4 regions of the Streptomyces sp. NPDC014864 genome follow, and region 2 is predicted to be linked to each of the others. Evidence: riboswitches for the same ligand, from Rfam matches in the RefSeq annotation. Region 2 holds a riboswitch; each other region holds the start of a gene.
The links. Region 2 has a riboswitch for cyclic di-AMP ahead of ACF1A5_RS30980 (M23 family metallopeptidase). Riboswitches for the same ligand answer to the same signal wherever they lie in the genome.
Positions count from the first base shown of each region.

Region 1: another riboswitch for cyclic di-AMP. It lies ahead of ACF1A5_RS01640 (NlpC/P60 family protein); the one in region 2 lies ahead of ACF1A5_RS30980 (M23 family metallopeptidase).
Region 3: another riboswitch for cyclic di-AMP. It lies ahead of ACF1A5_RS25225 (M23 family metallopeptidase); the one in region 2 lies ahead of ACF1A5_RS30980 (M23 family metallopeptidase).
Region 4: another riboswitch for cyclic di-AMP. It lies ahead of ACF1A5_RS15665 (C40 family peptidase); the one in region 2 lies ahead of ACF1A5_RS30980 (M23 family metallopeptidase).

Region 1 is NZ_JBIBWT010000001.1:321,432-328,921, forward strand. It holds gene ACF1A5_RS01620 (LuxR C-terminal-related transcriptional regulator) at 1-454, shown strand, start outside; gene ACF1A5_RS01625 (NlpC/P60 family protein) at 488-1,564, opposite strand; gene ACF1A5_RS01630 (hypothetical protein) at 2,016-2,369, shown strand; gene ACF1A5_RS01635 (tellurite resistance/C4-dicarboxylate transporter family protein) at 2,419-3,402, opposite strand; gene ACF1A5_RS01640 (NlpC/P60 family protein) at 3,560-4,750, opposite strand; cyclic di-AMP (ydaO/yuaA leader) riboswitch at 4,758-4,917, opposite strand; gene pcrA (DNA helicase PcrA) at 5,237-7,490, shown strand, end outside.
Region 2 is NZ_JBIBWT010000025.1:12,845-20,334, reverse strand. It holds tRNA gene ACF1A5_RS30995 (tRNA-Lys) at 90-162, shown strand; gene ACF1A5_RS30990 (dihydrofolate reductase family protein) at 271-1,401, shown strand; tRNA gene ACF1A5_RS30985 (tRNA-Met) at 1,500-1,573, shown strand; cyclic di-AMP (ydaO/yuaA leader) riboswitch at 1,942-2,099, shown strand; gene ACF1A5_RS30980 (M23 family metallopeptidase) at 2,111-3,142, shown strand; gene ACF1A5_RS30975 (PrsW family intramembrane metalloprotease) at 3,743-5,092, opposite strand; gene trmB (tRNA (guanosine(46)-N7)-methyltransferase TrmB) at 5,208-6,038, opposite strand; gene lhgO (L-2-hydroxyglutarate oxidase) at 6,114-7,355, opposite strand; gene ACF1A5_RS30960 (MFS transporter) at 7,415-7,490, opposite strand, start outside.
Region 3 is NZ_JBIBWT010000015.1:75,522-83,011, forward strand. It holds gene ACF1A5_RS25210 (GNAT family N-acetyltransferase) at 1-751, opposite strand, end outside; gene ACF1A5_RS25215 (HPr family phosphocarrier protein) at 999-1,280, shown strand; gene ACF1A5_RS25220 (GntR family transcriptional regulator) at 1,513-2,208, opposite strand; gene ACF1A5_RS25225 (M23 family metallopeptidase) at 2,410-3,180, opposite strand; cyclic di-AMP (ydaO/yuaA leader) riboswitch at 3,194-3,354, opposite strand; gene ACF1A5_RS25230 (M16 family metallopeptidase) at 3,602-4,990, opposite strand; gene ACF1A5_RS25235 (M16 family metallopeptidase) at 4,987-6,354, opposite strand; gene ACF1A5_RS25240 (DNA topoisomerase (ATP-hydrolyzing) subunit A) at 6,691-7,490, shown strand, end outside.
Region 4 is NZ_JBIBWT010000007.1:296,740-304,229, forward strand. It holds gene ACF1A5_RS15655 (ATP-dependent Clp protease proteolytic subunit) at 154-789, shown strand; gene ACF1A5_RS15660 (hypothetical protein) at 797-1,096, shown strand; cyclic di-AMP (ydaO/yuaA leader) riboswitch at 1,479-1,660, shown strand; gene ACF1A5_RS15665 (C40 family peptidase) at 1,664-2,137, shown strand; gene ACF1A5_RS15670 (ATP-binding protein) at 2,316-2,780, opposite strand; gene ACF1A5_RS15675 (helix-turn-helix domain-containing protein) at 2,993-3,853, shown strand; gene ACF1A5_RS15680 (DUF397 domain-containing protein) at 3,871-4,095, shown strand; gene ACF1A5_RS15685 (8-amino-7-oxononanoate synthase) at 4,187-5,314, opposite strand; gene bioB (biotin synthase BioB) at 5,462-6,727, shown strand; gene ACF1A5_RS15695 (adenosylmethionine--8-amino-7-oxononanoate transaminase) at 6,720-7,490, shown strand, end outside.

The sequences.
Region 1 (7,490 bases), on a different contig from region 2:
GCGCCGCTGCGCCGCGTTGACCGCCGACGCCGAGCGGCCCGTCCGCTTCCTCGCGCTGTCCGTCTCGGACGCGGCGGAGGACGTGATCGGCGTGATCCGCGGCGGCGCGCGGGGCTACGTGACCAAGACGATCACCGGCGCCGACCTCGTCGACTCGATCTTCCGCGTGCAGGAGGGCGACGCCGTCTTCTCCCCGCGGCTGGCCGGCTTCGTCCTGGACGCCTTCGCCTCCACCGACGCGCCGCCGGTCGACGAGGACCTCGACCGCCTCACCCAGCGCGAACGCGAGGTGCTCCGCCTCATCGCCCGGGGCTACGCCTACAAGGAGATCGCCAAGCAGCTCTTCATCTCGGTGAAGACGGTGGAGTCCCACGTCTCGGCGGTCCTGCGCAAGCTCCAGCTCTCCAACCGGCACGAGCTGACCCGCTGGGCTACGGCGCGCCGCCTGGTGTGAGCCCGGCTGGTTCCCGGCGGCCGGCCCGGACTGTCACACCACCCGGGTCGCCCCCGCGAACGGCATCTGGTCGATCGGGGCCACCCGGACCGGGGCCGAGGGGTTCGGGGCATGGATCATCAGGCCGTCGCCGATGTAGAGGCCGACGTGGCTGATGCCGGAGTAGAAGAACACCAGGTCCCCGGGGAGCAGCGCGGACCGCGACACCCGGCGGCCCGCGCCGATCTGGGCGTAGGTGGTGCGGGGGAGGGAGATCCCCGCCGAGCGGTAAGCCGCCTGGACCAGGCCCGAGCAGTCGAAGGAGTCGGGTCCGGTCGCGCCCCACACATAGGGGCTGCCGAGCTTCTGCCGGGCGTAGGCCACGGCCGCCGCCGCGCGGGAGTTGGGAGCCGCGACCGCTCCGGGGGCGGCCGGCGCGCCCCGCCCTCCGGTCGCGGCGCGCGAGGTCCGTTCCGTGCCCCCGTACCCGCCCTCGCCGAGTGCGGCTCGCTGCTCCGGGGACAGCCGGGTGAGCAGGCGCCGGGCCTCGGCCAGCTTGCCGCTGACCGTCCTCTTCTGCCGTCTGAGCTCCGTCTGCCGCGACCGGAGCGAGGTGAGCTGGACGTGCGCGGCCCCGCGCAGTTGCTCGATCTCCCGCAGTCGGCGGCGCACCCTGTTCACGGCCGCCGTCTGCCGGACGCCCGCCCGCTCGGTGAACTCGGCGCCGTCGAGGTACCGCTCGGGATCGTCGGAGAGCATCAGGCGCAGTGCGGGGTCGAAGCCGCCGTCCCGGTACTGCGCCGCGGCGACCGAACCGAGCGCGTCGCGCGCCGCGTTCAGGTCCTGCTGCCTGCGGGCGGCCTCGTCGCCCAGCGTCCTGATCCGCTTCTCGGCGGCGTCCGCCTTCTCCTTGGCGCCGTTGTACTTCTCGGTGGCCACCTCGGCCTGCTGGTACAGCTGCTCGACCTTGGCCCTGACCTGCTCCGGCGTCAGCTGCGGGGCGGCGTGGCCGGTCCCCTCGAAGCCCGTCGTGGTCGCCACGCCCGCCAGCGCGATCGTCACGGCCGTACGGACGGTGCGGGCCGGGCCGCCGCCGAGTGAGCGCTGTCGGGACTTGCGGTGCGCTGCCACCTGGACCGTCACGTCCCTTCGTCCGACCGCCGGACCGAGTCGCGTCCGGCGGCGGCTCACACGGGGGGAGCAGGCCGCCGCCGGACCTTCTCGGCGAAGGTGCCCGGCTGCCGCCCCAGGCCCGGGCGGCGGTGGGGAGCCGGTCACCTGGAGGAGGACGGTAAACCTCTCCGTAATGGGTCGGTGACGGAATGTACGGAAGTGGTGCGAGCGGATCGCCGGGTGACCGCATGTGACCGCCGGCCCGCCCCGGGGCCGCCGCCTTCACACGGAGCGATGACCGATTGCCGCGGTTCGTGGGCGGACGGTGCGGGCGGGGTGCTACGGGGCGGGCCGCACATGGCGCCGGGCGGCCCGGGAGCGCCCGCGCACCCCCGGCCCCCAAGGTCTCCCACGGGTGCCCTCCCCCGGTGCGCGGGGGTGACAGGGCCGCTGGCTAGGCTCCGGCCTCATGGACGTACTCATCCATTTCTTCGTCGGCCTCCACATCGTCGGCATCGCCGCGCTGCTCGGCGGATTCCTCACCCAGGTGAAGGCGATGGGCCGGGGCACCGCCCGGTTCGTGCCCGGAATGCTGCACGGCGCGCTGACCATGCTGGTCACCGGCGCCGTCCTGGTCGGCCTCCACCAGGCCGAAGGCCACCACGTCGACAACATCAAGATCGGTGTGAAGCTGGCGCTGCTGATCGTGATCCTCGGCCTGGTCTACGTGAAGCGGGACGAGGAGAAGGTGGACAAGAACCTGTTCGGCCTGGTCGGTCTGCTGACCACCGTCAACATCTTCATCGCGGTGCTGTGGACCTGAGCGGTAGCCGCCCTTCTTTCGGATCCGAGCGGTCGCCTTCCCCGCGCCCTCACGGGCGCGCCGGGCAGCGCGCGGCCCGCAGTTCGGCCCGTGCGGCCCTGACGGAACCCGTCCCGACGGCCAGCCACGCCGCCACCGCGACCCACAGCAGCAGCTCCCCGGGGATCTCCAGCGAGGGCACGCCGACCACGGCGGCGACGGACAGCGTCGCCGCCGCCGTCATGCCGAGGGGGAACACGGTCGCCCAGCGGCGCACGTCGTAGCGCAGGCGCGGCCAGGCCAGTTCGGCGGCGAGCAGGACGCCGTACCAGAACAGGTCGAGCACCAGCAGTGTGACGGTGACGGTGCGCAGGACGCCGCTGTCGTCCTTGTCCCACAGGTACATCCCCGACCCGGCGGCGGTCATCAGCCGCGTCCCGGCCAGCGCCGAGATCGCCGCCGCGCCACTCGCGATCCACTGGTCCCCGGCCCCCTCGATCACCTGCACCGGGTCGAACCGGGCGACCGCGAACACGTACAGCGCCAGCCCGAGCCAGAACAGCACCAGCGAGGCGTGCGCCAGCCACGCCGACGTCTCCGCCCCGGCCACGGTCGCGCCCAGCACGGCCAGCCCCTCGGTGGCCACGCAGCCCAGGAACACCGACCCGGGCATCCGGCGCCCGGCCTTGCGCAGCACCCGCAGCAGCAGCCCCGGCCACAGCACGACGGACAGCGCGAGCAGCGCCTCGGCCAGGATCCGCACGCCGAGCTCAGAGAAGCGGGTCCCCAGCACGGCCGTGGCGGCCACGGCAGTGAGCGCGCCCGGCGTCCCCGCCTCCGTGAGCCACTCCGACCGCTCGCGCACCAGACGCAGCACGAAGCCGGCCGCCAGCCCCAGCCAGGCGGCACACGCCAGGACCAGCGTGATCCAGGACAGCGCCTCGTAGCCCGTCGTGTGCAGGCCGACCGACAGGATGCCGGTCGCCATGACGGCGGACCCGGCCGTCGACGGACGGTGCACCCACCAGGCGCCGAAGGAGGAGGTGCGGGGCATGGCCCGATGCTAAGGATCTTCGCGCGCGCACACGCGGGGCACGCGCGCGGGCGCACGCGAAAGGGTGCGGGGCGGGACGGGGCGCGAACGGTGCGGGGCGGGGCGGGGGCGGCACGGTGTGCGCGCCGCCCGGCCCCGCCTCCAGGGCCGTGGGGCCTCAGGCGGGCCGCACCACGCTGTGGATCGCGGACTCGCCGTCGTAGTAGATCGACTCCTCGCGCACGTACGCGCCGGGCTTCGGAGCGTGGATCATCATGCCGTTGCCGATGTACACACCGACGTGGCTGATGTCGTCGTAGAAGAAGACCAGGTCACCGGGCTGCGCCTGGGAGAGCGACACCGTCGTCCCCGCGTTCACCTGGTCGTAGGTGGTGCGCGGCAGGGTGACGCCGGCGGCCTTCCAGGCGGCCTGGGTGAGGCCCGAGCAGTCGTAGGAGTCGGGGCCCGTCGCGCCCCACACGTACGGCTTGCCGATCTGGGCGCGGGCGAAGGCGAGCGCCTTGTCGGCCTTGGTGGCGTACGACGTGCCGGACGTCGAGGAGCCCGAGGTGTCCGTGGAGCCGGTGGAACCGGTGGAGCCGGTGGAGTCCGACGTGCCGGAGCCCGAGGCGGCGGCCTGCTGCCGGGCCGCGGCCTGCTCCGCCGCCTGCTTCTTCGCCAGCTCCGCCGCCTTGCGCGCGGCCTCCTCCTGCTTCTGCCGCTCGATCGCCGCCAGCCGCGCCTTCTCCTCGGCGTTCAGCTTCGACAGCAGTTCGCGGGCGTCGGCGAGCTTCTTCTGGACGGTGGCCTTGGCCGTCCTGATGTCGCGCTGCGACTCGGTCAGCGTCTCCAGGCTCCGGGTCGCCTCCCGCCGCTTCTCCATGGTCGCGGACTGCTGGGTGACGTAGTCGTCGACCATGCCCTTCTGCCGGTCGGTGAGCCGTCCCATCAGATGCGACTGGTCGAAGTAGTCCTGCGGAGTGTCCGCGAGCAGGAAGGTGGCGGTGCCGGAGGCGGCGGCACCGGTGCGGTACTGGGCCGCGGCGAACGAGCCCAGCTCCTCGCGCGCCTTGTTGAGCCGGTCCGTGCGCTTGGCGACGTCGTCGAGGAGCGAGGCCACCCGCGTGCGCTGCTTGCCGGTCTTCTCCTTGGCGTCGTTGTACTTCTCCGTGGCCGACTCCGCCTGGCGGTACAGGTCGTCGACCTTCTTCTCGACCTCTTCGATGCTCGGTCTGCCGTCCGGCGCGGGGGCGGCCTCGGCCGTCTGGGAGAGCAGGGCCACGGAGGTGAGGGCGGCCGTGGCCAGGGCCGGCGTGCGTATGCCTGCTACGCCCGGACCGACGGGGCGGGACTTGCGGTGCGACGCCAAGGGAGGCGACTCCTTCCATCGTCCGCCTACCGGGTTAGCTGTCGGGTTCGGGCGGGTGGTTCGGAAGGGTTGCCCTACGGTCCGCGCCCGCTGGGAGGCACGGACCGATTCACCCCAAGGTCGGTGTGGGTCCCCGGCTCCGGATCGCCTGGCGGCGGGACCGGACTCGGCGGAGGCCGCGCGGCCCGGCGTCGTTCGCCGGTGAGGTCGTGCGGCCTGACGGCACGCTAGCCAACTCGTGTGGCTCCTGTGAAGGTTGATGCGCGATATGCCCGATACATTTTCGTGACCTCGCATCACTTGTGCGGTGGACGTGACGGGGCTGCTCCGCAGCGTGAGGGAGCCGTCCCCGCCGCCCCGGGGCCAGCCTGCGAGACCTGCCCCGGGTCTGCCCCTCGCGTGGGGCGCGCCGCCGGGTGCCGGGATCGTGTGATGTTCCGCGGGCGGCCCCGGGTTGTCGGTGGGGCGCCCTAGACTCGTAGAGCGATGAGCAGCCTCTTTGACGACAGCTTCCTGGCGGACCTCCAGGCCCCCCGCGGCCACGAGGAGGGGCCCCCGCCCCCGCCCGAGGACGATCACGCTCCGGAACCGGTTCCGGACGATCTGTTCGGCGGGAAGTTCGACCTGCCTCCGGACCGGGACGCCCACTACCGCGACGGCGCGCCGCGCCCGGCGGTGGACCCGGCCGCCCTCCTGGAGGGGCTGAACGAGAACCAGCGCGCGGCGGTCGTCCACTCCGGCACCCCCCTGCTCATCGTGGCCGGCGCCGGCTCCGGCAAGACCCGCGTGCTCACCCACCGCATCGCCCACCTCCTCGGCGAGCGGGGCGTCCACCCCGGCCAGATCCTCGCGATCACCTTCACCAACAAGGCCGCCGGCGAGATGAAGGAGCGCGTCGAGCAGCTCGTCGGCCCGCGCGCGAACGCGATGTGGGTCATGACCTTCCACAGCGCCTGCGTCCGCATCCTGCGCCGCGAGAGCAAGAAGCTGGGCTTCACCTCCTCCTTCTCGATCTACGACGCCGCCGACTCCAAGCGCCTGATGGCCCTGGTCTGCCGCGATCTGGACCTCGACCCCAAGCACTACCCGCCGAAGTCCTTCAGTGCCAAGATCAGCAACCTCAAGAACGAGCTGATCGACGAGGAGGACTTCGCCGCCCAGGCCACCGACGGCTTCGAGAAGACCCTCGCCCAGGCCTACGCCCTCTACCAGTCGCGGCTGCGCGAGGCCAACGCCCTCGACTTCGACGACCTGATCATGACGACGGTCAACCTGCTCCGCGCCTTCCCCGACGTCGCCGAGCACTACCGCCGCCGCTTCCGGCACGTCCTCGTCGACGAGTACCAGGACACCAACCACGCCCAGTACGCCCTCGTGCGGGAGCTCGTCGGCACCTCCGAGCACCCCGTGGACGTCCCGCCGGGCCAGGACGACCTGCCGCCGGCCGAGCTGTGCGTGGTCGGTGACGCCGACCAGTCGATCTACGCCTTCCGCGGGGCGACCATCCGCAACATCCTCCAGTTCGAGGAGGACTACCCGAACGCCACCACGATCCTGCTGGAGCAGAACTACCGCTCCACCCAGACCATCCTGAGCGCCGCCAACGCGGTCATCGAGCGCAACGAGTCGCGGCGCCCGAAGAACCTGTGGACCAACGCCGGCTCCGGCGCCCGCATCACCGGGTACGTCGCCGACACCGAGCACGACGAGGCGCAGTTCGTCGCCGAGGAGATAGACCGGCTGACGGACGCGGGCGACGCGAAGGCCGGCGACGTCGCCGTCTTCTACCGCACCAACGCCCAGTCCCGGGTCTTCGAAGAGGTCTTCATCCGCGTCGGCCTGCCCTACAAGGTCGTCGGCGGTGTCCGCTTCTACGAGCGCAAGGAGGTCCGGGACGTCCTCGCCTACCTGCGCGTCCTGGCCAACCCCGAGGACTCGGTGCCGCTGCGCCGCATCCTCAACGTGCCCAAGCGCGGCATCGGCGACCGCGCCGAGGCGATGATCGACGCCCTCTCCCAGCGCGAGAAGATCAGCTTCCCGCAGGCGCTGCGCCGTGTCGACGAGGCGTACGGCATGGCCGCGCGCTCCACCAACGCCGTCAAGCGGTTCAACACGCTGATGGAGGAGCTGCGGACGATCGCCGAGTCCGGCGCGGGACCGGCGACCGTCCTGGAGGCCGTCCTCGAACGCACCGGCTACCTGGCCGAGTTGCAGGCCTCCACCGACCCGCAGGACGAGACCCGCATCGAGAACCTCCAGGAACTCGCCGCCGTGGCACTGGAGTTCGAGCAGGAGCGCGGCGAGGGTGAGTCGGGCACGCTGTCCGACTTCCTGGAGCGGGTCGCCCTGGTCGCCGACTCCGACCAGATCCCCGACGAGGAGGACGGCGACGGCGTCATCACGCTGATGACCCTGCACACCGCCAAGGGCCTGGAGTTCCCGGTGGTGTTCCTGACCGGCATGGAGGACGGCGTCTTCCCGCACATGCGCTCCCTCGGCCAGACCAAGGAACTGGAGGAGGAGCGGCGCCTGGCGTACGTCGGCATCACCCGCGCCCGGGAGCGGCTCTACCTGACCCGCTCGGCGATGCGCAGCGCCTGGGGCCAGCCCTCGTACAACCCGCCCTCCCGGTTCCTCGAGGAGATTCCGGCCATGCACGTGGACTGGAAGCGGACGGGTGCCGCGGCACCGGTGTCCTCCGGTCCGGCCTCGGGCCTGGCCGCCTCCCTGTCGTCCTCCC
Region 2 (7,490 bases):
CCCTCACGGCACACTTCCGGCCCGGCACCCCCGATACCCGATCGGACAGGCGGCCTGCTCGGGCTATGCTCGGGTAGGCAACATCGCCTGGGCCCTTAGCTCAATTGGCAGAGCAGTGGACTTTTAATCCATTGGTTGTGGGTTCGAGTCCCACAGGGCCTACGAGAGAGGCCCCGCCCCGGAGGACTCCGTGGCGGGGCTTCAGGCGTTTCCGCGGCAACTTCCCTGGCGGCTCACGCAGTTCCGTTCCCGCAGAGAGAGCGCGCGCCGATGCCCCGTCCGTACGTCCTGCTGTCCGCCGCCGTCTCCCTCGACGGCTATCTGGACGACACCGGCCCCGAGCGGCTGCTGCTCTCCAGCCCCGCCGACTTCGACCGGGTGGACGAGGTGCGCGCCTCCGTCGACGCGATCCTCGTCGGCGCCGGCACCATCCGCGCCGACAATCCGCGACTGCTGGTCAACTCGCCCGAGCGGCGGGCCGCCCGGGTCGCCGCCGGGAAGCCGGAGTACCCGCTGAAGGTGACGGTCAGCGCGGCCGGCGAGCTGGACCCGGCCGCGCGGTTCTGGCACACGGGCGGCGAGAAGGCCGTCTACACGACGGACCGGGGCGCCGAACGGCTGCGCGGGGCCGGCCTCGCCGCCGACGTCGTCCCGCTGGGCGCCGAACTCGACTGGCGGCGGCTGCTGGAGCACCTGCACGACGTGCGCGGGGTACGGCGGCTGATGGTGGAGGGCGGCGGGACCGTGCACACCCAGCTGCTCCAGCAGAGCCTGGCGGACGAGCTCCAGCTCGTGCTCGCCCCGCTCCTCGTGGGCGACCCGCGGGCGCCGCGGCTGTTCGGGCCGGGCACCTACCAGGGCGGACGGCTGAGGCTCGTGGAGACGCGGGCCATCGAGGACGTCGTCCTCATGCGCTACGAGCCGACGGCTCCCGGCACCGGGGCGCTCGCCTCGCCCGCGGACCGGCACTGGCTCCGGCTGGCGTGCGACCTGGCGGCGCTCTGCCCGCCCTCGCGGAGCGCGTTCAGCGTGGGCGCGGTGGTGGTGGCCGCCGACGGCACCGAGCTCGCCCGGGGCCATTCACGGGAGGGTGACGACCCCGTCGTGCACGCGGAGGAGGCGGCGCTGGCCAAGGTGGACCCGGCGGACCCGCGGCTGGCCGGTGCCACCGTCTACAGCAGTCTGGAGCCGTGCGCCCGGCGTGCCTCCCGGCCCCGCCCGTGCGCCCGGCTGATCCTCGACGCGGGTGTACGGCGGGTGGTCACGGCCTGGCGTGAACCGGACACGTTCGTCGAGGGCGCCGACGGGTCCGGGATGCTCGAGGCCGGGGGCGCGCGGACCGTACTCGTCCCTGAGCTGGAGGAACGGGCCAAGGCGCCGAACCGGCATCTGACCGGCTGAACGGGCCCGCGCCGTCGGCCCGGTAGCGGCGCGGGGCGGTGGCCGGACTCCATGCGTGTGCATTCGGCCCCGCGGATGGGGTACAGTTGGTCTCACGACGCGGGGTGGAGCAGCTCGGTAGCTCGCTGGGCTCATAACCCAGAGGTCGCAGGTTCAAATCCTGTCCCCGCTACTGAAGACTCAGGGCCGGAATCCGATCAAGGATTCCGGCCCTGAGTGCTTTCGTCCCACCGTGTCCTCCGGCCGGCCCTCAGGTCCCTGGAGGACGCCCTCGGCGCGTATGCCCGGTCGGCGGGTGCCGCCCTTGATCATTGTCACGGCGGGTGAGCGATCCGTGCCGGAGCGCAGAGAAAGTGATGCACCGTCAGAAATCCGGTGCCGCGGAGGGCTGGTCAACTCGCCCGATTTTCGTCGCGCATGGCCCGAACGTCTGACCAAAAAGGTTTAATGATCAAGCCGGACGGCTTGGAATCAGAGGCTCGCGTCTATTAACGTTCGATAACGCAGCGCGGTCGTCCCAGCCGTCACAAGCGACGGCTCCGTGCGCGCGCGCCGAATCCCGCAAGGGAACCGGGGAACCACCAACTTGGGGTGAATCGGGCGTCAACCGCCGTGCTCGCACGTCTGGTTTACGCGTGTAGGAGACCTTCCCGCTCCGAACCCGTCAGCTAACCCGGTAGGCGAGACGGAAGGAAAGGAGCACGCCCGAGTGGCGTCCAACCGCCCCGCCCCTGAAGCCCCGTTCGTGCCGGGTCAGCGCACCGAGACCTTCGGCTACGGCAGTCACCCCACCGACGAGGGCCCCTGGGAGGAGTGGAATCCCACCGAGGAGTCCGTCCGGCCGGTCCGGGGCCGGCACCGCGTCTCCAAGCAGCGCGGCGGTGGGCTCGCCCGCAGCTCCACCGTCCTCGGTGTCGGCGTCATAGCCGCCGTCGGCGCGGGTGGCATGGCCAGCGCCCACACCGGCAAGCCGCCGGTGTCCATCTCCATGCCCGACCTGCCCTCCGTGGGCTCCCTCTTCGACGACGCGCCCGCGGCCCCCGAGGGCTCCGCGACCGCGCTCAGCACCCTCGGCACGAGCACCGCCGAGACCACCGAGAGCGCCTCCGACGCGGGCGAGGCGCTGCGCAACCGCATCATGGCGCAGGCCGAGCAACAGCAGGCCCAGGTCGAGACGAAGGCCCAGGAGGCCGCCGAGGCCGCGGCCGCCAAGCAGGCCCAGGAGGCCGCAGCCAAGGCGCAGCAGGAGGCCGAGGCGAAGGCCGCCGCCGCGAAGCAGAAGGCGGAGGAGGAGGCCAAGCGGAAGGCCGAGGCCGAGCGCCTGGCCGAGCTGGCCAAGCAGTACACGCTGCCGACCCCCTCGTACACGATCACCGGCACCTTCGGCCAGCCCGGTTCCATGTGGTCCTCCGGCTACCACACCGGCCTCGACTTCGCCGCTCCCACCGGAACCCTGATCAAGGCGATCCACAGCGGCACCATCACCGAGGCGGGCTGGGCCGGCGCCTACGGCTACCGCACCGTCCTCACCCTCGACGACGGCACCGAGCTGTGGTTCTGTCACCAGTCCTCGATCAGCGTCAAGGTCGGCCAGAAGGTGAGCACGGGCGACGTCATCGGCCGCGTGGGCGCCACCGGCAACGTCACCGGGCCGCACCTGCACCTGGAGGTCCACCCCGACGGCCAGGCCACCGGGATCGACCCGATGGCGTGGCTGCGCGACAAGGGCCTCACCCCCTGACCCCACCGGGTCTGCGCAATCTTTTCCCCACGGAGCCGCTCTGGCCGGAACGGGCGGCTCCGGCGCGTTTGTCGATGTCTTCCATCGCTCTCTTCGCACGCTCGGCTCGTCCGACCTCGAGGTCTTCCTCCTCGCCCTCGGCGGCAACGTCTTCGGCCGGACCGCCGACGAGGAGGCGTCCTTCGCCTGGCTCGCCGCCCAGCCCACGGTGATCGCGCCCATCGCCTCCGCCCCCATCCCGGGGCAGCTCGCTCCCGGCCCTGCTGAAGGTGGCGGGCCTGACCCTGACCGAGGAGGACCTCGCCAGGCTGAGGGAGGCATCGGCCCGACGGCCCGGTCCGCCGATTTCGGCAGCGGCCGGACGACCACGGCCTGTCGGCCTCGGCGTGGGTCTGACGACTACGGCCCTGCTTCGGTCTGACGACTACGCCTGCCCGGCTTCACCCGGCTCGGTTCGACCGTCGCCGGCCGCGGCTCCGCGGCCTCGCGAGGCGGCTGCTCCAGCACTTCTGCCGGGCCCGCCCCCCGGACCCGACCGAGTCTGATCGAGCCGAGCCGACCCGACCCGACCCGTCCCGACCCGGCCCGTCCCAGGGCCGGTCAGGTCCGGTACGGGTTGTAAGCGGGATAGGGGGTCGCCGGATCGTGGGTGACATGGGTCGCGGGCCGGCCGTAGACGCCGTACACCGGCCAGGGCGGCGCGACGACCGGGACCGGCGGGGCGGTTCTGCGCGCCGCGTGGTCCAGGGCCGGCTGGGCCACCTCGCGGCGCGCCCACAGCTCGCCGAGCAGCTCCCGCTCCCGGACGACGAAGTCGGCCCCGGCCCGGCCCCGGCGCCCCCGGTGCCGCAGGAACGCCAGCGAGGTCGCGTACGCCTCGTACTGGGCGACCGCCCGGCCGGCCGGCTTGCCGAGGTGGTGCCGGGCGTGTTCCCGGGCCAGCCTGCGCGCCCGCATGGAGCCGAGCGCGAACGGCTCGGCGGGGGTCAGCCACCCGGCGGCGGCGTACGCGGGCAGTTCCTCGCGCACGGTGCGCAGCTCCCGCTGCCGGGTCCAGATGACCATCCAGGTCAGCAGCCCGAACGCGGGCACCATGAAGGCCGCGTAGACGGCGAGGAAGCCGTACGTGCCGAACGTGGCGGAGCCGTTCCACAGGGCGTGCATGCTCATCGCGAGCAGCAGTCCGCTCAGGGGCAGCAGGACGCGCCGCACGCGCCGGCGGTCCGCGGCGAGCGCGGCGGCGGCGCCGAAGCCGATGCCGGTGCACACGGTGAACAGCGGGTGCGCGAACGGCGACATGATGATCCGCACGAAGAAGGTCGCCGCGGTGACGGAGGCGATGCCCCGGCCGCCGGTGAGCTGGTCGGTGCCGAAGGCGGTGCCGAGGTAGAGGATGTTCTCGGTGAACGCGAAGCCGGTGGCGGTGACCCCGGCCAGGACGACGCCGTCGACGATCCCCGTGAAGTCCCGTCTGCGGAAGAGGAAGAGCAGCAGCACGGCGGAGCCCTTCGCCGACTCCTCCACGATCGGCGCTATCACCGTCGCGCCGAGGGTGTCCGCCCGGGTCGGGTCGGCGGTCGCCGTCTCTATCCACTGGGTCGCGAAGCTGTTCGCGACGATGGCCACCAGCGCCGCCGCGCATGCGCCCCAGGCGAAGGCGAACAGCAGGTTCCGCCAGGGGCCGGGCTCGACCCGGTCCAGCCAGCGGAAGGCGGCTATGAGCAGCGGCACGGGCAGGACGGCGAGCCCCAGCCCGACCAGGAACCCCTCGGTGCCGGTCTGCTGGCGCACGAGCGCGAGGATGACGAGCCCGGACAGGGCGAGCAGCATGGCCGGCGCGCCGTACCGCACCCATCGCTTCTGCCACCAGTGCGCATGACGCGGCCGGCCGCCGGCCGGTCCGGGAACGGGTCCGCCGGGGTGGGGCGGGTACGGGGGACAGGTGGCCACGGCATTGACCCTAACGAGGGAGGACGCCGCCCGCGACGGGGCCTGGCACATTGCTTCAGGCGCGGTCGGGACGCTCGGCGGAAGGCTGCTCCGGCAGGTGGTGCGGAGGCCGGTCTCAGTGCGGTACGCGGCGGAAGAGAAGATCGTTCACCACATGACCCTTGTCCAGTCCCTGGCCCTCGAAACGGGTCAGCGGACGGAAGCCGGGGCGCGGCGCGAAACCGCCGTCTGCCTGCGTGTTCTCGAAGGCCGGGTGCGCGGTCAGCACTTCGAGCATCTGCTCCGCGTACGGCTCCCAGTCGGTCGCGCAGTGCACGATCGCCCCGGGCCCGAGCCGGGTGGCGGCCAGGGTCAGGAACTCCGGCTGGATCAGCCGCCGCTTGTGGTGCCGCTTCTTGGGCCAGGGGTCGGGGAAGTACACGCGCAGCCCGTCGAGCGCGTCGGGGCGGAGCATCTCCCGCAGCAGGATGATCGCGTCGCCGTTGCCCACCCGGACGTTGGACAGTCCGTTCTGGTCTGCCAGGTTGAGCAGGTTGCCCTGGCCCGGCGTGTGTACGTCGACGGCGAGGATGTTGGTGCCCGGGTCGGCGGCCGCCATCCGCGCGGTCGCCTCTCCCATGCCGAACCCGATCTCCAGCACGACCGGGTTCGTGTTGCCGAACAGCTCGGCGAGGTCGATCACCCGCTGCCCGTCGATGTCCAGCCCCCAGGAGGGCCACAGCCGCTGGAGCGCGTCCGCCTGCCCCGTGGTGACCCGGCTCCGCCGCGGCTGGAAGCTGCGGATCCGCCGCTCGAAGTGCGAACCGGCCGGATCGGCCTTCGGGCCGTCGGGAAAGCGCGGCTCTCCCTTGGCCCGGGTGCGCCGGAGGGACACACCGGGGGCGTGCTGCGGCAGCCCGTCGGAGGCGGGCCGGTGGGCTTCGGGGGTGTTCAGGGAGTTCGACACAGTGCCTCAATTTTACGGGGCGCACGCCACCGGCGGCCCGGCCCCCGGCCCCGGGCGCCCGACCCCCGCGGCTGCTCACGCCGACTCCAGCACGGTCAGGGCCCGGCGCGCCACCTCCCGTCCGATCGGCAGCGACGCCGTGGCCGCGGGGCTCGGCGCGTTGAGCACGTGCACGGCCCGCGCACCCTCCCGGATCAGGAAGTCGTCCACCAGTGTCCCGTCCCGGAGCACAGCCTGCGCGCGCACTCCCGCCGCGGTCGGCACCAGGTCCTCCTCGCCGACCGCCGGGAGCAGTCTGCGCACCGCCTCGGCGAACGCCTTCCGTGACACCGACCGGCGCAGCTCCCCGGCGCCGTAGCGCCAGTGCCGCCGGGCGATGCGCCAGGACCCCGGCCAGGTCAGCGTCCCCGCCAGCTCCCGGGGCCGTACGGTCCCCCATCCGTATCCCTCCCGCGCCAGGGCCGGCACCGCGTTCGGCCCGATGTGCACGTCGCCCGCGATGCCCCTGGTCAGGTGCACGCCGAGGAACGGGAACGCCGGGTCCGGCACCGGATACACCAGCCCCCGCACCAGCTCCGGCCGCGCCAGCTCGTAGTACTCCCCCCGGAAGGGGACGATCCGCACGTCCGGCTCGTCCCCGGTCAGCCGGGCGACCTCGTCGCAGTACAGCCCGGCGCAGTTGACCAGCACCCGCCCGCGCACGACGTCGCCCCGCGCCGTGCGCACGGCCACGCCCCGCTCCGGTCGCCGGTCCACCTGGACGACCCGCGCCCCGTACCGGATCTCCGCGCCCGACGCCCGCGCCAGCTGCCGGGCGACACCGGTGAAGTCGCAGATCCCCGTCGTCCCGACGTGGATCGCGGCCAGGCCGCGCACCTCCGGCTCGTACTCCGCGATCTGGGCGGCGCCCAGCTCCCGCACCGGAATGCCGTTCTCCCGGCCGCGCTGGACGAGGGCGTGCAGGCGGGGCAGCTCCTCCCGCCCGGTCGCGACGATCAGCTTGCCGGTGACGGCGTGCGCGATGCCGTACTCCGCGCAGAACTTGACCATCTCGGCGGCGCCCCGCACCGCGTACCGCGCCTTCAGGGAGCCGGGCCGGTAGTAGATCCCGGAGTGGATGACCCCGCTGTTGCGCCCTGTCTGGTGGCGTGCCGGGCCCGGCTCCTTCTCCAGGACGGTCACCCGGGTGCCCGGCGCGGCGCGCGTGATCGCGTACGCCGTCGACAGGCCGACGATCCCGCCCCCGATCACGAGCACGTCACAGTCGTGAGTGATGTCCGGCCGCACCTGCTCCACCTCCCGGCTTCGATAGTGCACTGCGCCACTGACAATGCCCTCAAACCCGGGGTCCTTCGGCTCGCCGCGCCCGGGCCGGCTCAGGCCGGAGCGACCAGCAGCGGCCGGGCGCGCTCCCGCAGCTCGACCACGCGCGGTTCGTCGCCGTACGGCTCC
Region 3 (7,490 bases), on a different contig from region 2:
AGGCGCTGTTCACGGCGTACAGGCGGCCGGTGAACCCGGCGTCGCGGATGTTGCCGAGGATGCTGCGGCCCACGCCGCCGGGGGTGCGGCCGACTCCGACGACGGCGACCGACCCGGGCGCAAGCAGGCGCCGTACCGACCGGCCCTCGGCGCGCTGTTCCCGGGCACGCTGCACCGCCAGCGAGCGGTCCGTCGGCTCGATGCCGAACTCCAGGTGGACGACGCCGTCCTCGAAGCTGCGCTTCTGGGTGTAGCCGGCGTCCGTGAACACCTTGATCATCTTGTTGTTGGCGGGCAGCACCTCGGCGGTGAAGCGCCGGATGCCGCGCTCGCGCGCGACGGCGGCGATGTGCTCCAGGAGGGCGGAGGCGACCCCGCGCCCCTGGTGCGCGTCCTGCACGAGGAAGGCGACCTCGGCCTCGTCGGAGGGGCCGGTCGCGGCCATGCCGTCGGCGCCGATGCGGTCGTAACGCACGGTGGCGATGAACTCGCCGCCCACCGTGGCCGCCAGGCCCACCCGGTCCACGAAGTCGTGGTGCGTGAAGCGGCGGACGTCCTTCGCGGACAGGCGTGGGTAGGGCGCGAAGAAGCGGTAGTACTTCGACTCGTCCGACACCTGCTCGTAGAAGCTGACCAGGCGGTCGGCGTCGTCGACGGTGATGGGGCGGATCCGTGCGGTGCCGCCGTCGCGCAGCACCACGTCGGCCTCCCAGTGGGCGGGGTACACATGCCGGTCCGACGAGCTCTGCATGGGCCCCAGAGTACGGCCAGGATCTTCCTTTCGGATCAGTGCGGACCCGGGCCGGTGCGGTCCGCGTCCGCACGGCGCGCCCTGGCGCAACGGCCACGGCGCGAGGCAGTCTGTGGAAGGCACATGTCGGGCCGAGGCCGCGGCCCGACGTCCTCCCGGGTCCGGAACACCGGACCGCTCCGGGAGCGCGCCGCACCATATGGAAAACTGGTCTAGACAACCCTGAACACCTGAAGGGCAGCATCACATGGCTGAGCGCCGCGTCAACGTCGGCTGGGCCGAGGGCCTCCACGCCCGCCCCGCTTCCATCTTCGTCCGGGCCGCCACGGCCGCAGGGGTCCCCGTGACGATCGCCAAGGCCGACGGCACCCCCGTCAACGCGGCCTCCATGCTGGCCGTCCTCGGCCTCGGCGCCCAAGGCGGCGAGGAGGTCGTCCTGGCCTCCGACGCCGAGGGCGCGGAGATCGCCCTCGACCGGCTGGCCAAGCTGGTCTCCGAGGGGCTCGAGGAACTCCCCGAGACGGTCTGACCGCCTCACCGCGCACAGGAGGCCGCGTCGCCCTTTCCGGGCGGCGCGGCCTCTTTCGCTCCGGCGGGTCCACCCGGCGTTTCGGCGGGTCCGACGGAATTGGCGTGGACACTCTTCCTGGGACGGCGCTCACCCCTCGGGGCACGCCGAGCGGAAATTCCCGGGGTCACTGAAAAAGGGCAGCCGAAATACACCTCGACCAAATATCCCTTCTTTGTATACGGCGCTCGTGTTAATACCGCGGGCCCGATGTGTTTAGGGGATGTTGCGAAGTCCTCACACGGTCGGCGCGGGGCGCGGCGCCGGGCGGACGCAGCCGGTGCGCGGCCGTCGCGCGCTCGGTGTGCACGGCGGTGACCGTCCGAGCCCGCTCGCCGTCGCCCCGCGCGACGGCGTCCACGATGGCGCCGTGCTCCACCCAGGACTCCACCGGATCGGCCGGCGCCGCGACCGTGTACATCCAGGAGATCTTGTGCCGCAACTGGGTCAGCATCGAGGTAAGCGCGGGGCTGCCGGAGGCCTGGGCGAGCGTCTCGTGGAACCAGCCGCCCAGGGAGCGCAGGTCCTCGCTGCTGCCCCTGCGGGCCCGCTCCTGGCCCAGTCTGACCAGGCCGCGCAGGACCTTCAGATGGGCCTCGGTACGGCGCTGGGCCGCCCGGGCGGCGCCGAGCGGCTCCAGGAGCATCCGCATCTCCAGCAGGTCCGCCGCCTCCTGCTCGGTCGGCTCGGCCACGCACGCGCCCGCGTGCCGCCGGGTCACCACGAAACCCTCGGCCTCCAGGGTGCGCAGGGCCTCGCGCACGGGGACGCGCGAGACGCCGTAGCGGCGCGCGAGGACTTCCTCGGTGAGCCGGCTGCCGCGCTCATGGACGCCTGCGACGATGTCGTCCCGGATCGCCGTGCACACCGAGTGCGCCGGAATACGCATGACCGACCTCCGCCTTAATCCCCGTGAAACGCCGACGATGGACGCCCGTTCCGTGACTCTATTGCAATGAGCCGGAATTTCCGACGGCGGGCCGGAATCCATGGAGTTTTTTTGGACAGCGGGGCATCCGAAACGCCGAAAGCCCCGGCTGCGAGAGCCGGGGCTTCGGATGTGCGGGAGGCGGGCGGCGCCGGGGCCGCGTCAGACGTCGACGCCGTGCTTGCGCAGGTAGGCGACGGGGTCGATGTCGGAGCCGTACTCGGGAGTGGTGCGGGCCTCGAAGTGCAGGTGCGGTCCGGTCACGTTGCCGGTGGCGCCGGAGAGCCCGATCTGCTGACCCGGCACGACCTTCTGGCCCACCGAGACGCCGATGGACGACAGGTGGCCGTACATGGTGTACATGCCGTCGGCCATCCGGATCACGACCTGGTTGCCGTACGCCCCGCCCCAGCCCGTGTTCACGACGGTGCCCGTGCCGACCGCGTGGACGGCGGTGCCGCTGGAGGCGTGGAAGTCGATGCCGGTGTGGGAGCCGGACGACCACAGGGTGCCGCCGGTCTTGTACCCGGTGGAGACGTAGGAGCCGTTGATCGGCGCCACGAAGGTGTTGAGGCGCTTGCGCTCGGCCGCGCGGGCCGCGCGCTCCTTGGCCTCACGCGCCGCCTCGCGGGCCTTGCGCGCCTGCTCGGCGGCCTTCTCGCGCGCGGCCTCCTCGGCCTGCTTCTGGGCGGCGGCCCGGTGCTGGGCGACGGCCTGGGCGTCGATCTTCTCGGCGACGGAGTCACCGATGGTGATGACCGGGGTGAGACCGGTGTCCTCAGGAGCGGGCGTCTCGGCGGCCAGGGCCGGGGCGGCGGAGAGAGTGCCGAGGACGCCGGAGGTGGTGAGGGCGGCGACGCCCACCGCGCGTGCGGTGGTGCGGTGCATCCGGCTGGGACGACGGTGCTTCCCGGTGGCGCGGGTGAACGCCATGCAGACGCTGTTCCTTTCCTTCCTTCTCGCCTACCGGGTTAGCTGACGGGTTCGGAGCAGGAAGGTCTCCTACGGACCCCCTCGCGGCACGCGCGGGCGTCCGATTCACCCCAGGGACGGTGGGTCCCCGGCTCCCCTGGCTCGCGCCGTACGGGGACTCGGCGATGACGGTCCGGTGCCGCGGGCGCGGCGCGTTGCCTGACGGACAGCCGGACCGACGCTAAACGGGCCCGCTTTCAAATCCCAAACGAATGGTGGGTTTTGTAGCGCAGGACACAGGGCAGAAAGGCAGCCTCTCCCTCAATTCGGACATCAGGGAGCCCCGGTGACACTCCGGCCACCGGGGCTCCCTCACGCATACCGCTCGCCGGCCGCCCGCGCGGGTGGGCGCGGACCCGCGCCGTGCGGGCGCCGCGGCCGTCTACTCGGCTGCCACGACGTCGACTTGACCGATGCCGAGGGCCTCGACCGGCTCCTTGATCTGCGCCGCGTCACCGACGAGGACGGTCACCAGGCGGTCCACCGGGAAGGCGTTGACGACCGCCGCGGTCGCCTCCACCGTGCCGGTCGCGGCGAGCTGCTGGTACAGAGTCGCCTGGTAGTCGTCGGGCAGGTGCTGCTCGACCTGGTCGGCCAGCGTGCCCGCCACGGCCGCCGCCGTCTCGTACTTGAGCGGCGCCACGCCGACCAGGTTCTGCACGGCTACGTCCCGCTCGGCGTCGGTCAGACCGTCGGCGGCGAGCTTGCGCAGCACCGCGAACAGGTCCCCCAGCGCCGGGCCGGTGTTCGGGGTGTCGACGGAGCCGCTGATCGCGAGCATCGAGGCGCCCGTGCCGTCGGGAGCGGAGCGCAGCACCTGGCCGAACGCCCGCACGCCGTAGGTGTAGCCCTTCTCCTCGCGCAGGACGCGGTCCAGACGGGAGGTGAGGGTGCCGCCGAGGCAGTAGGTGCCGAGCACCTGGGCGGGCCACACGCGGTCGTGCCGGTCGGGGCCGATACGGCCGATGAGCAACTGCGTCTGGACGGCGCCCGGGCGGTCCACGATCACCACGCGGCCGGTGTCGTCGGCGGTGACCGGCGGCACGGGCCGCGGCTTGGCCTGCGAGCCGCTCCACGCGCCCAGGGTCTCGCCGAGCAGCGCGTCGAGGTCGATGCCGGTGAGGTCGCCGACGACCACGGTGGTGGCCGTCGCGGGGCGGACGTGGTGGTCGTAGAAGGCGCGGACCGCCGCAGAGTCGATGGCCCGGACCGTCTCCTCGGTGCCCTGGCGCGGGCGCGACATGCGCGAGGAGGCCGGGAACAGCTCCTTGGAGAGCTCCTTGGCGGCGCGGCGGGACGGGTTCGCCAGCTCGTGCGGGATCTCGTCGAGCCGGTTGCGCACCAGCCGCTCGACCTCGCTCTCGGCGAAGGCGGGGGCCCGCAGCGCGTCGGACAGGAGACCGAGCCCCTTGGCCAGGCGCGACGCCGGGACCTCCAGGCTCAGGCGGACGCCGGGGTGGTCGGCGTGCGCGTCGAGCGTGGCGCCGGCACGCTCCAGCTCGGCGGCGAACTCCTCGGCGGAGTGCTTGTCGGTGCCCTCGGAGAAGGCCCGCGCCATGATCGTGGCGACGCCGTCCAGGCCCGCCGGCTCCGCCTCCAAAGGCGCGTCCAGCAGCACCTCGACGGCGACGACCTGCTGGCCGGGACGGTGGCAGCGCAGCACCGTCAGACCGTTGTCCAGCGTCTCGCGCTCAGGGGCCGGGAACGCCCACGGCCTGGCCTCGCCCGCCTGCGGCCGGGGGTGGAACTCCATCGTGGCGAGCTCGGTCACTTCGCCGCCTCCTCGGTGTCGTCGGTGTCCGCGGCGTCCGCGCCCCCGGTCTCGGTCTCGGCCGCGACCGGCTCGTAGACGAGCACCGCGCGGTTGTCGGAGCGCAGGCGGGCCTTGGCGACCTCCTGGACCTCCTCGGGCGTGATCTCCAGCACGCGGTGCACGGCGGTGAGCGCGAGCTGCGGGTCGCCGAACAGGACGGCGTAGCGGCACAGTTCGTCGGCGCGGCCCGCGACGGTGCCGAGCCGGTCCAGCCACTCGCGCTCCAGCTGGGCCTGGGCGCGCTCCATCTCCTCGGCCGTCGGGCCCTCCTCGGCGAACCGGGCGAGCTCCTCGTCGATGGCGGCCTCGATGACCGGGACCTCGACGTCACCGGAGGTCTTCACGTCCAGCCAGCCCAGGGAGGGCGCGCCGGCCAGCCGCAGCAGGCCGAACCCGGCCGCGACGGCCGTACGGTCCCGGCGCACCAGCCGGTTGTAGAGGCGGGAGGACTCCCCGCCGCCCAGGACGGTCAGGGCCAGGTCCGCCGCGTCGCACGCGCGCGTGCCGTCGTGCGGCAGCCGGTAGGCGGCCATCAGCGCCCGCGCCGGGACCTCTTCCTCGACGACCTCGCGCAGCTGCTCGCCGATGACCTCGGGCAGGGAGCCGTCGCGGGGCTGCGGCTTGCCGTCGTGCGAGGCGATGGAGCCGAAGTACTTCTCGATCCAGGCGAGCGTCCGCTCGGGGTCGATGTCGCCCACCACGGACAGGACGGCGTTGTTGGGCGCGTAGTACGTGCGGAAGAACGCGCGCGCGTCCTCCAGGGTGGCCGCGTCGAGGTCGGCCATCGAGCCGATGGGCGTGTGGTGGTAGGGGTGGCCGGCCGGGTAGGCGAGCGCGGTGAGCCTCTCGAACGCGGTGCCGTACGGAACGTTGTCGTAGCGCTGGCGGCGCTCGTTCTTGACGACGTCCCGCTGGTTCTCCATCGACTCCTCGTCGAGGGCCGCGAGCAGCGAGCCCATGCGGTCGGCCTCCAGCCAGAGCGCGAGCTCCAGCTGGTGGGCGGGCATGGTCTCGAAGTAGTTGGTGCGCTCGAAGCTGGTGGTGCCGTTCAGCGAGCCGCCCGCGCCCTGCACCAGCTCGAAGTGGCCGTTTCCCTTCACCTGCGCGGAGCCCTGGAACATCAAGTGCTCGAAAAGGTGAGCCAGACCGGTACGTCCCTTGACCTCGTGGCGGGAGCCGACGTCGTACCAGAGGCACACCGCCGCGACCGGGGTCAGGTGGTCCTCGGAGAGCACCACGCGCAGGCCGTTGGCCAGGCGGTGCTCGGTCGCTGTCAGGCCGCCGGAGCCTGCCTCGGCTGTGGCCGTGTGACCCTTGGGCATGTAGGTCCCTTCGATCGCGGTGGCGGTCTTGAAACCGCCGTTTTCCTGCCGTCCTGCCACTGTATGCAAGCGCGCGGACGCCTGGCGAAGTTCCCGGAGGTCGTACGCCGAGAGCGAGAACGGGACGGCAGGCCGGAAGCGGGAACGGGGTGCCGCGCCGCGCGCGCCCCGCGGGTGCCGCAACCGTCGCTTCGCCACCGCCCGAGGGTGGCTCCGAAGGCCTCTCGGGACCCCGGGTGAAGCGGCGGGTGCCGGGTCCTGGTCCGCACTGTCAGTCGCGCGGTCCACAATGGTCCGCGTCAGATCCCGTCAACGCTCAGCAAGGAGCCGGCAGCGATGGCCCGCCGCAGCACGAAGACCCCGCCGCCCGACGAGCCGTACGAGGAGAGGATCCTCGACATCGACGTCGTCGACGAGATGCAGGGCTCCTTCCTCGAGTACGCGTACTCGGTCATCTACTCGCGCGCCCTGCCGGACGCCCGGGACGGCCTCAAGCCGGTCCACCGCCGCATCGTCTACCAGATGAACGAGATGGGCCTGCGCCCCGAACGCGGCTACGTGAAGTGCGCCCGCGTCGTCGGCGAGGTCATGGGCAAGCTCCACCCGCACGGCGACGCGTCGATCTACGACGCCCTGGTGCGCATGGCGCAGCCCTTCTCCATGCGGGTGCCCCTGGTCGACGGCCACGGCAACTTCGGCTCCCTGGGCAACGACGACCCGCCCGCCGCCATGCGATACACCGAGTGCCGCATGACCGAGGCGACGAGCCTGATGACGGAGTCGATCGACGAGGACACGGTCGACTTCGCGCCGAACTACGACGGCCAGGAGCGGGAGCCCGTCGCCCTGCCCGCCGCCTTCCCGAACCTGCTGGTCAACGGCGCGTCGGGCATCGCGGTCGGCATGGCCACGAACATGCCGCCGCACAACCTCGGCGAGGTCGTCGCGGCCGCCCGCCACCTGATCCGCCATCCGAACGCGGATCTGGACGCCCTGATGAAGCACGTCCCGGGCCCCGATCTGCCCACCGGCGGCCGGATCGTGGGCCTGTCCGGCATCCGCGACGCCTACGAGAGCGGCCGGGGCACCTTCAGGATCCGCGCGACGGTCACGGTGGAGACGGTGACGGCGCGCCG
Region 4 (7,490 bases), on a different contig from region 2:
GGCCGTGCCCCCAGCTTCGCGCAGGAGAGCGCCGCGCACGACCCGGCGCCCTCCCGCACGGCCCGGCGACCTCCACCGGCTTACGTACGTCCTGTACATTTTTTACAGACAGCAGCTCTGCCGGCCACGGCCAGTCGCATGGAGGGGTACGTCATGATCCGACCGTCCGCCCGCTACGTCCTGCCGGAGTTCACCGAGCACACCAGCGCCGGCCGGCGCACCCTGGATCCGTACTCCAGGCTGCTCGAGGAGCGGATCGTCCTCCTCGGCACCCCGGTCGACGACACCGCGGCGAACGACGTGGCGGCGCAGTTCGTCCACCTCGAACACCAGTCCCCCGACCGGGACATCTCGCTGTACCTGAACTCCCCCGGCGGCTCGTTCACCGCGGCGACGGCCGTCTACGACACGATGCGCTTCGTGACCTGTGACGTGGAGACGATCTGCCTGGGCCAGGTCGCCTCGTCCGCCGCGCTGCTGCTGGCGGCGGGCACCCCGGGCAAGCGGTACGCGCTGCCGGGCGCGCGTGTGGTCCTCGACCAGCCCGCTCTGCCCGAGCCGACGGAGGGTCAGGCGTCCGACCTGGCCATCCGGGCCGAGGAACTGCTGCGGACCCGGGCCCGCCTGGAGGAGCTGCTCGCCCGGCACACCGGACGGACACGGGAGCAGGTACGCGCGGACCTCGAACGGACGACGGTCCTCGACGCCCGGGGCGCGCTGGAGTACGGGCTGGTGGACCGGATCGTCGAGAGCCGCAAGGGCCCCGCCACCGCGCCGGACGCGAGGTGAGCCGCCGGTGCTGCCTCCCGAGCTGCCGCCGCTGCCCGCACTGACGCGCGCGGAGGCCGAGCTGATCGACCGTTACCTGGACGCCGTCGATCTGCTGGGCCGTGTCAACCCCGCCCGTCACGAGGGCACCTACCGGGCCCTGAGAGCCGCTCAGGCCCTCGTCCGCAGGACGATCGAGCTGCGCGACGCCCTGGCGCTGATGCACGAGCGGGGCGAGACGGAACTGCACTCGGACACCCTGGCGCGGGCGCTGCGCGTGCTGGACGGCGAGCGGCGCACGGCCCGGGTCACGCTGCCGCCGGACTGACCCGGCGGGCGCCGCCGCACTCCGCCGACCGCCATGTCCGCGCTCCGCACGGGACGTTGGCGGCCGACCCGAAACGGGCCGAACGGGTTACCGCTCAATGGCGTAAGTGGCGCTGCCTTTTCCGGTCCCTCCGAGTTGCGCAACACACGCGCCCGGTTGGCGGAATGGGCCCTTCCGGTGCTGGTCCGGGGGTCGTCAGGGGATGGGACATTCATTCGATCGTGTGAGTGTCCACCCGAACGGGTGAGTGGTGAGTAACAACACAAATCCCCGATTCCGTTGGGATTTTCGGACATGAGTGGGTGAAGATCCCTGTCTGACGACAAGCCCCCGCCACAACGGCGGGGCGGTCCGGGCGGACGCCGAGTCCTGCCGCCGCCCGGATGACCGGTCGACAGAAGTGCATCGGCAGGAGTGGAGGACCCAAGCACGACGGGTCGCCGGAACGGTCACACCATGGCCGGGCCGAGCAGCCCTTGGGGTGAAGCCGCGGCAACGCGGCCGGGCTACTTCGCCAGCCCGAATCCGACAGGTCATCCTTCACAGGCGGTTGACGAAGGGTTGCGCATGACTGCGCTCAATCGTGTCCCGTCGCTGATGGCCCGGGCCGGCACCGCCTCGGCGCTGACCATTGCCGCCGTGGGCGGCTCCATCGTGGTCCCGGGTTTCGCCACCGACGCCGCGGCCGCCACGACGGCGACGAAGGCCCTCCAGGTCGCGGCCTCCAAGAAGGGCGCCCCCTACAAGTGGGGCGCGTCGGGCCCGCGGAGGTTCGACTGCTCGGGGCTGACGCTCTACTCGTTCAAGAAGGCGGGCAAGAAGCTGCCCCGCACCGCCGCCCAGCAGTACAACAAGACCCACCACATCTCCGCGAAGAGCCGCCGGGCCGGGGACCTGGTGTTCTTCCACTCGGGCTCCAACGTGTACCACGTCGGCATCTATGCGGGTCACAACAAGATCTGGCACGCACCGAAGACCGGGGACGTGGTGAGGCTGGAGAGGATCTGGACGCGGAGCGTCTGGTACGGCCGGGTCAGCTGACCCTGCTGGACACGGTGACGGCGCCCAGGGCGCCGTCACCACCCGCCGGGGCGTCCGGCGCCCCGGCTCCGTCACGGCCCGCGCCGACCGCTTCGCACGCCCTCCGCGGGCCCTGTAGGACCCCGGCCCCGCGGTCCCCCGTCGGGCCCGCTCCGTCCGGCCCCCGCAGGCCGCCGCCCTACGGCTCCTGCTGACCGGCGGCCGGGACCGGACCCGGACGGACCCGCGCCGTCCACGGAAGCTCGACGCAGACGGTCTTGCCGCCCTCGGGGGTGGGCCGCACGGTCATACTGCCGCCACACTCGACGGTGAGCCACCGGATGATCACCATGCCCCGGCCGTTGTCCTGCTGGACGGCGGCCGGGAGTCGTTTCGGGAACCGCGGGTGGCTGTCGGTGACCCCGATGCGCAACTGCTCCTCGCGGGCGAGCACCAGGTCCACCGTGAAGGTGGGCGACTGCCCGAACGTGTGCTGCACGGCGTTGGTGGCGAGTTCGGACACCATGAGGCGGACGGTGTCGGCGGTCTCCGAGTCCGACGGCAGGCCCCACTCCGCCAGGATGCCCACCACGAAGGCGCGGGCCGCGGCGACCGAGGCCGGATCGCTCGGCAGAGTGACGGATGCTTCCAGATGGTCTGCCATGGCGGCGTCGTCCCTTTCCCACGGGACCGCAGTCCGACACGGAGCGGATGGTTCGAGTACGGTCCCGGACTGGTGCTTCGTCGTCAGACTGCCATTACCGCGTCGCTCGCGGTGGCGATCCACCAGGATATGCATATATCTGTCGCTCGAAGCGGTGAACTCTGCGACGGCAGAGCGTATTTGGGCGGCCTGGAGGGAGTAGGTGGGAGCGCATGCAGAACGGTCCCGCGGTGCGCCGTCGGAAACTGGGCGCCGAACTGCGCGCGCTGCGCACCGGTGCGGGTCTCACCAGCGGTGAGGCGGCCCGGCTGGTGGGCTGGCACCAGTCGAAGGTCAGCCGGATCGAGACCGGGGCCAGCGGGGTCAAACCGGCCGACGTGCGGTTGCTTCTGGACGCCTACGCCGTCGCGGATGCCCAGCTGCGCGAGCTGCTGATAGTGCTGGCCGGGTCCGAGGACGGCGGGGGCCGACATCACTGGTGGCACGCGTACCGCGGTGTACTGCCGCCCACCTACCGGGACTTCATCAGCCTGGAGTCCCAGGCAAGCGGGATGCGCACCCTGGAGACCTCGGTCGTCCCCGGACTGCTCCAGACCCCCGAATACGCCCGCGCGGTGACCCGTGCCGCTGTCGAGGGGCTCGACGACGAACGCCTGGACGCGCTGGTGGAGGTGCGGCTGGCCCGGCAGGACGTGCTGCGCGCGCGGCCGCCGCTGGAACTGACCGCGGTGCTGGACGAGGCCGTGCTGCGCCGTGAGGTCGGCGGGCCCGAGGTGATGACGCGACAGCTGCACCGGCTGGTGGAGGCGGCGCGTCTGCCCCAAGTGCGGCTCCAGGTCCTGCCGTTCGGCGCCGGGGCGCACGTCGGCATCACCGGGCCTTTCGTTATTTTCTCATTCCTGAGCACTTCTGATCTGGATGTGGTTGTCCTCGACCACTTGACGAGTAGCCTCTATCTCGAACGGAAAGAAGACCTAGAGGCCTACACCGAGGCCTTCAACACCCTTCAAATCCACGCCCTTTCCCCCGAGGACTCGTTGGATTTCATCGCCGCGATGGGTGAGGGCGCCTGACAGCGCTGGGAGGCACCATGTCTGCTCTGCCTCGGAACGTACCCTCCAGTACCGATCTGCACGGCGTGCGATGGCTGCGCAGCAGCTACAGCACGGGAGCGAACAACTGCGTCGAGACGGCCACGCCGCGCTCCGGCCCCGGAGCCGGTCTGCTCGCCGTGCGCGACTCGAAGAACCCGGCCGGGCCGGCGCTGCTCTTCGCCCCCGAGAGCTGGGCGGGGTTCCTCCCCGCGCTGCGGTGACGGACCGCCGTACACCCCCGACGTACATCCCGTACCCCCGAACCGACTGACCACATCCGCATCGCGCGAGAAACGGCCGTGTCACGCCGACTCATGGTCGCGTCCCGCCGATCACCCGAACAGCGCGTTCGATCTGCGCCGATGAGAGGTCCGCGCGGGCGGTCAGCCTGAGCCGTGAGATGCCGTCGGGCACGGAAGGAGGACGGAAGCAGCCCACGGCCAGGCCCGCCGTACGGCAGTCGGCCGCCCACCGCACGGCCGCCTCCGAGGACGGTGCCCGTACGGAGACGACCGCGGCGTCCGGACGTACCGCCTGATGGCCCTCGGCGGTCAGGCGGGCGTGCAGCTCGGCCGCCACCGCACGCGCCCGGGCCGCCCGCTCCGGCTCCCGGCGCAGCAGCCGCAGCGCCGCCAGGGCGCCGCCCACCGCCGCGGGGGCGAGCCCGGTGTCGAAGATGAAGGTGCGGGCCGCGTTGACCAGATGGTCGATCACCCGGGCGGGCCCGAGCACGGCGCCGCCCTGGCTGCCGAGCGACTTGGACAGCGTGACCGTCACGACCACGTCGTCGGCGCCCGCGAGTCCCCCCGCGTGCGGGGCGCCGCGCCCACCGGCGCCGAGCACGCCCAGGCCGTGCGCGTCGTCGACGACCAGCCCGGCGCCGTGCTCCCGGCAGGCGGCGGCGAGTCCGGCCAGGGGGGCCGCGTCCCCGTCGACCGAGAAGACGGTGTCCGACACGACCACCGCGGGCCCGTCGTGCGTGCCCAGGGCCTTGCGCACCGCCTCCGGGTCGGCGTGCTCCACGACCTGGGTGGTGCCACGGGCCAGCCGGCAGCCGTCGATCAGCGAGGCGTGGTTGCCGGCGTCGGAGACGATCAGCGAGCCGTGGGGGGCGAGCGCGGTGACCGCGGCGAGGTTGGCGGCGTATCCGGAGGAGAAGACCAGCGCCGCCTCGAAGCCGCAGAAGTCGGCCAGTTCCCGTTCGAGTTCGGTGTGCAGTTCGGTCGTGCCGGTGACCAGCCGCGAGCCGGTGGCGCCGCCGCCCCAGGTACGAGCCGCGTCCGCCGCCCCCTCCGTGACCTCCCGGTGGTGCGCCAGCCCCAGGTAGTCGTTGCTCGCGAGGTCCAGCAGCGGCGACTCGGCCGGACGGGGCCGCAGGGTCCGGACGAGTCCGGCACGGCGGCGCGCCCGGGCCTGCTCGTCGATCCAGCGGAACGCCATGGGTCCTCCGGGGCTTTTGTAGGCGGTGGACAGACCCTAGCGGCACGGCCGACACCCCATGGTGTGGCAATACCCACACGTCGATCGGTCGCTGTTGTGCAAACTCTCCTTGGCCCGGGGCACCCCCGTAGGACAGGATCGGCTCTCATGGACCTGCTGAACACGCTGGTGGACAAGGGGCTTCGGCGCGAGCTGCCGACCCGCGAGGAAGCTCTGGCCGTGCTTGCCACCTCCGACGACGACCTGCTCGATGTGGTGGCCGCGGCCGGAAAGGTACGCCGCCACTGGTTCGGCCGACGGGTGAAACTCAACTATCTCGTCAACCTCAAGTCCGGCCTGTGCCCCGAGGACTGCTCCTACTGCTCCCAGCGGCTCGGCTCCAAGGCGGACATCCTCAAGTACACCTGGCTCAAGCCGGACGAGGCGTCCCAGGCGGCCGCCGCCGGCTTGGCCGGAGGCGCCAAGCGGGTCTGCCTGGTGGCGAGCGGGCGCGGCCCGACGGACCGGGACGTGGACCGGGTCTCCCAGACCATCAAGGCCATCAAGGACCAGAACGAGGGCGTCGAGGTGTGCGCCTGCCTCGGCCTGCTCTCCGACGGCCAGGCCGAGCGGCTGCGCGAGGCCGGCGCCGACGCCTACAACCACAACCTGAACACCTCCGAGGCGACGTACGGCGACATCACCACCACCCACACCTACGCCGACCGGGTGGACACGGTGCAGAAGGCGCACGCGGCCGGGCTGTCCGCCTGCTCCGGTCTGATCGCCGGCATGGGCGAGAGCGACGAGGACCTCGTCGACGTGGTCTTCTCGCTGCGCGCGCTGGACCCGGACTCCGTTCCGGTGAACTTCCTGATCCCGTTCGAGGGCACCCCGCTCGCCCAGGAGTGGAACCTCAGCCCGCAGCGCTGCCTGCGGATCCTGGCCATGACGCGGTTCGTCTGCCCGGACGTGGAGGTGCGCATCGCGGGCGGCCGCGAGGTCCACCTGCGCAGCATGCAGCCGCTGGCCCTGCACCTGGCCAACTCCATCTTCCTCGGCGACTACCTCACCAGCGAGGGCCAGGCGGGCAAGGCCGACCTGGACATGATCGCGGACGCCGGATTCGAGGTGGAGGGCGCCGAGCAGGTCACGCTGCCGGAGCACCGCGCGACGGCCGGCGGCGGCTGCGGCTCGCACGAGAGCGCGGGCGTGGGCTGCGGTGCGCACGCGGGTGCCGGGAACGAGTCCGGCGAGGGCGTGGACGCGGGCGAGGGCTGCGGGTCCCGGGAGAGCGGCGGATGCGGGTCGCACGAGGGCGGCGGGGTCTGCGGTACCGCCCCGGCGCCGGCGCCTGCCGCCGGTGAGCCGCGCACCGACCTGGTCGCCGTACGCCGCCGGGGGGCCGGAACGGACCTCGCGCCCAATGCCTGATCCGTCCGGCCGGCGCGTGCCCGACCTGCTGGAGCTGGACCGGCGGCACGTGTGGCATCCGTACGGTCCGATGCCCGGCCGGCAGGAGCCGCTGGTCGTGGAGTCGGCGAGCGGGGTGCGGCTGACGCTCGCCGACGGCGCGGGCGAACTGGTCGACGGCATGTCGTCGTGGTGGTCGGCGATCCACGGCTACAACCACCCCGTGCTCAACGAGGCGGCCCGCGCGCAGCTGGCGCGGATGAGTCATGTGATGTTCGGCGGGCTCACCCACGAGCCCGCCGTCCGACTCGCGAAGCTCCTTGTCGACATGTCGCCGGAGGGACTCGAGCATGTCTTCCTCGCCGACTCCGGTTCGGTGTCGGTCGAGGTGGCGGCCAAGATGTGCCTGCAGTACTGGCGCTCGCTCGGCCGCCCGGACAAGCGGCGGCTGCTCACCTGGCGGGGCGGCTACCACGGCGACACCTGGCAGCCGATGTCCGTGTGCGATCCCGAGGGCGGGATGCACGAGCTGTGGACCGGGGTGCTGCCGCGTCAGGTGTTCGCGGACGCGCCCCCGGCCGGGTACGAGGAGGCCTACGCCGCCCATCTGCACGAGCTGATCGAGCGGCACGCGGATGAGCTGGCCGCCGTCATCGTCGAGCCGGTGGTGCAGGGCGCGGGCGGGATGCGGTTCCACTCCCCCGCCTACCTGCGGGTGCTGCGCGAGGCGTGCGACGCCCATGACGTACTCCTGGTCTTCGACGAGATCGCGACCGGGTTCGGG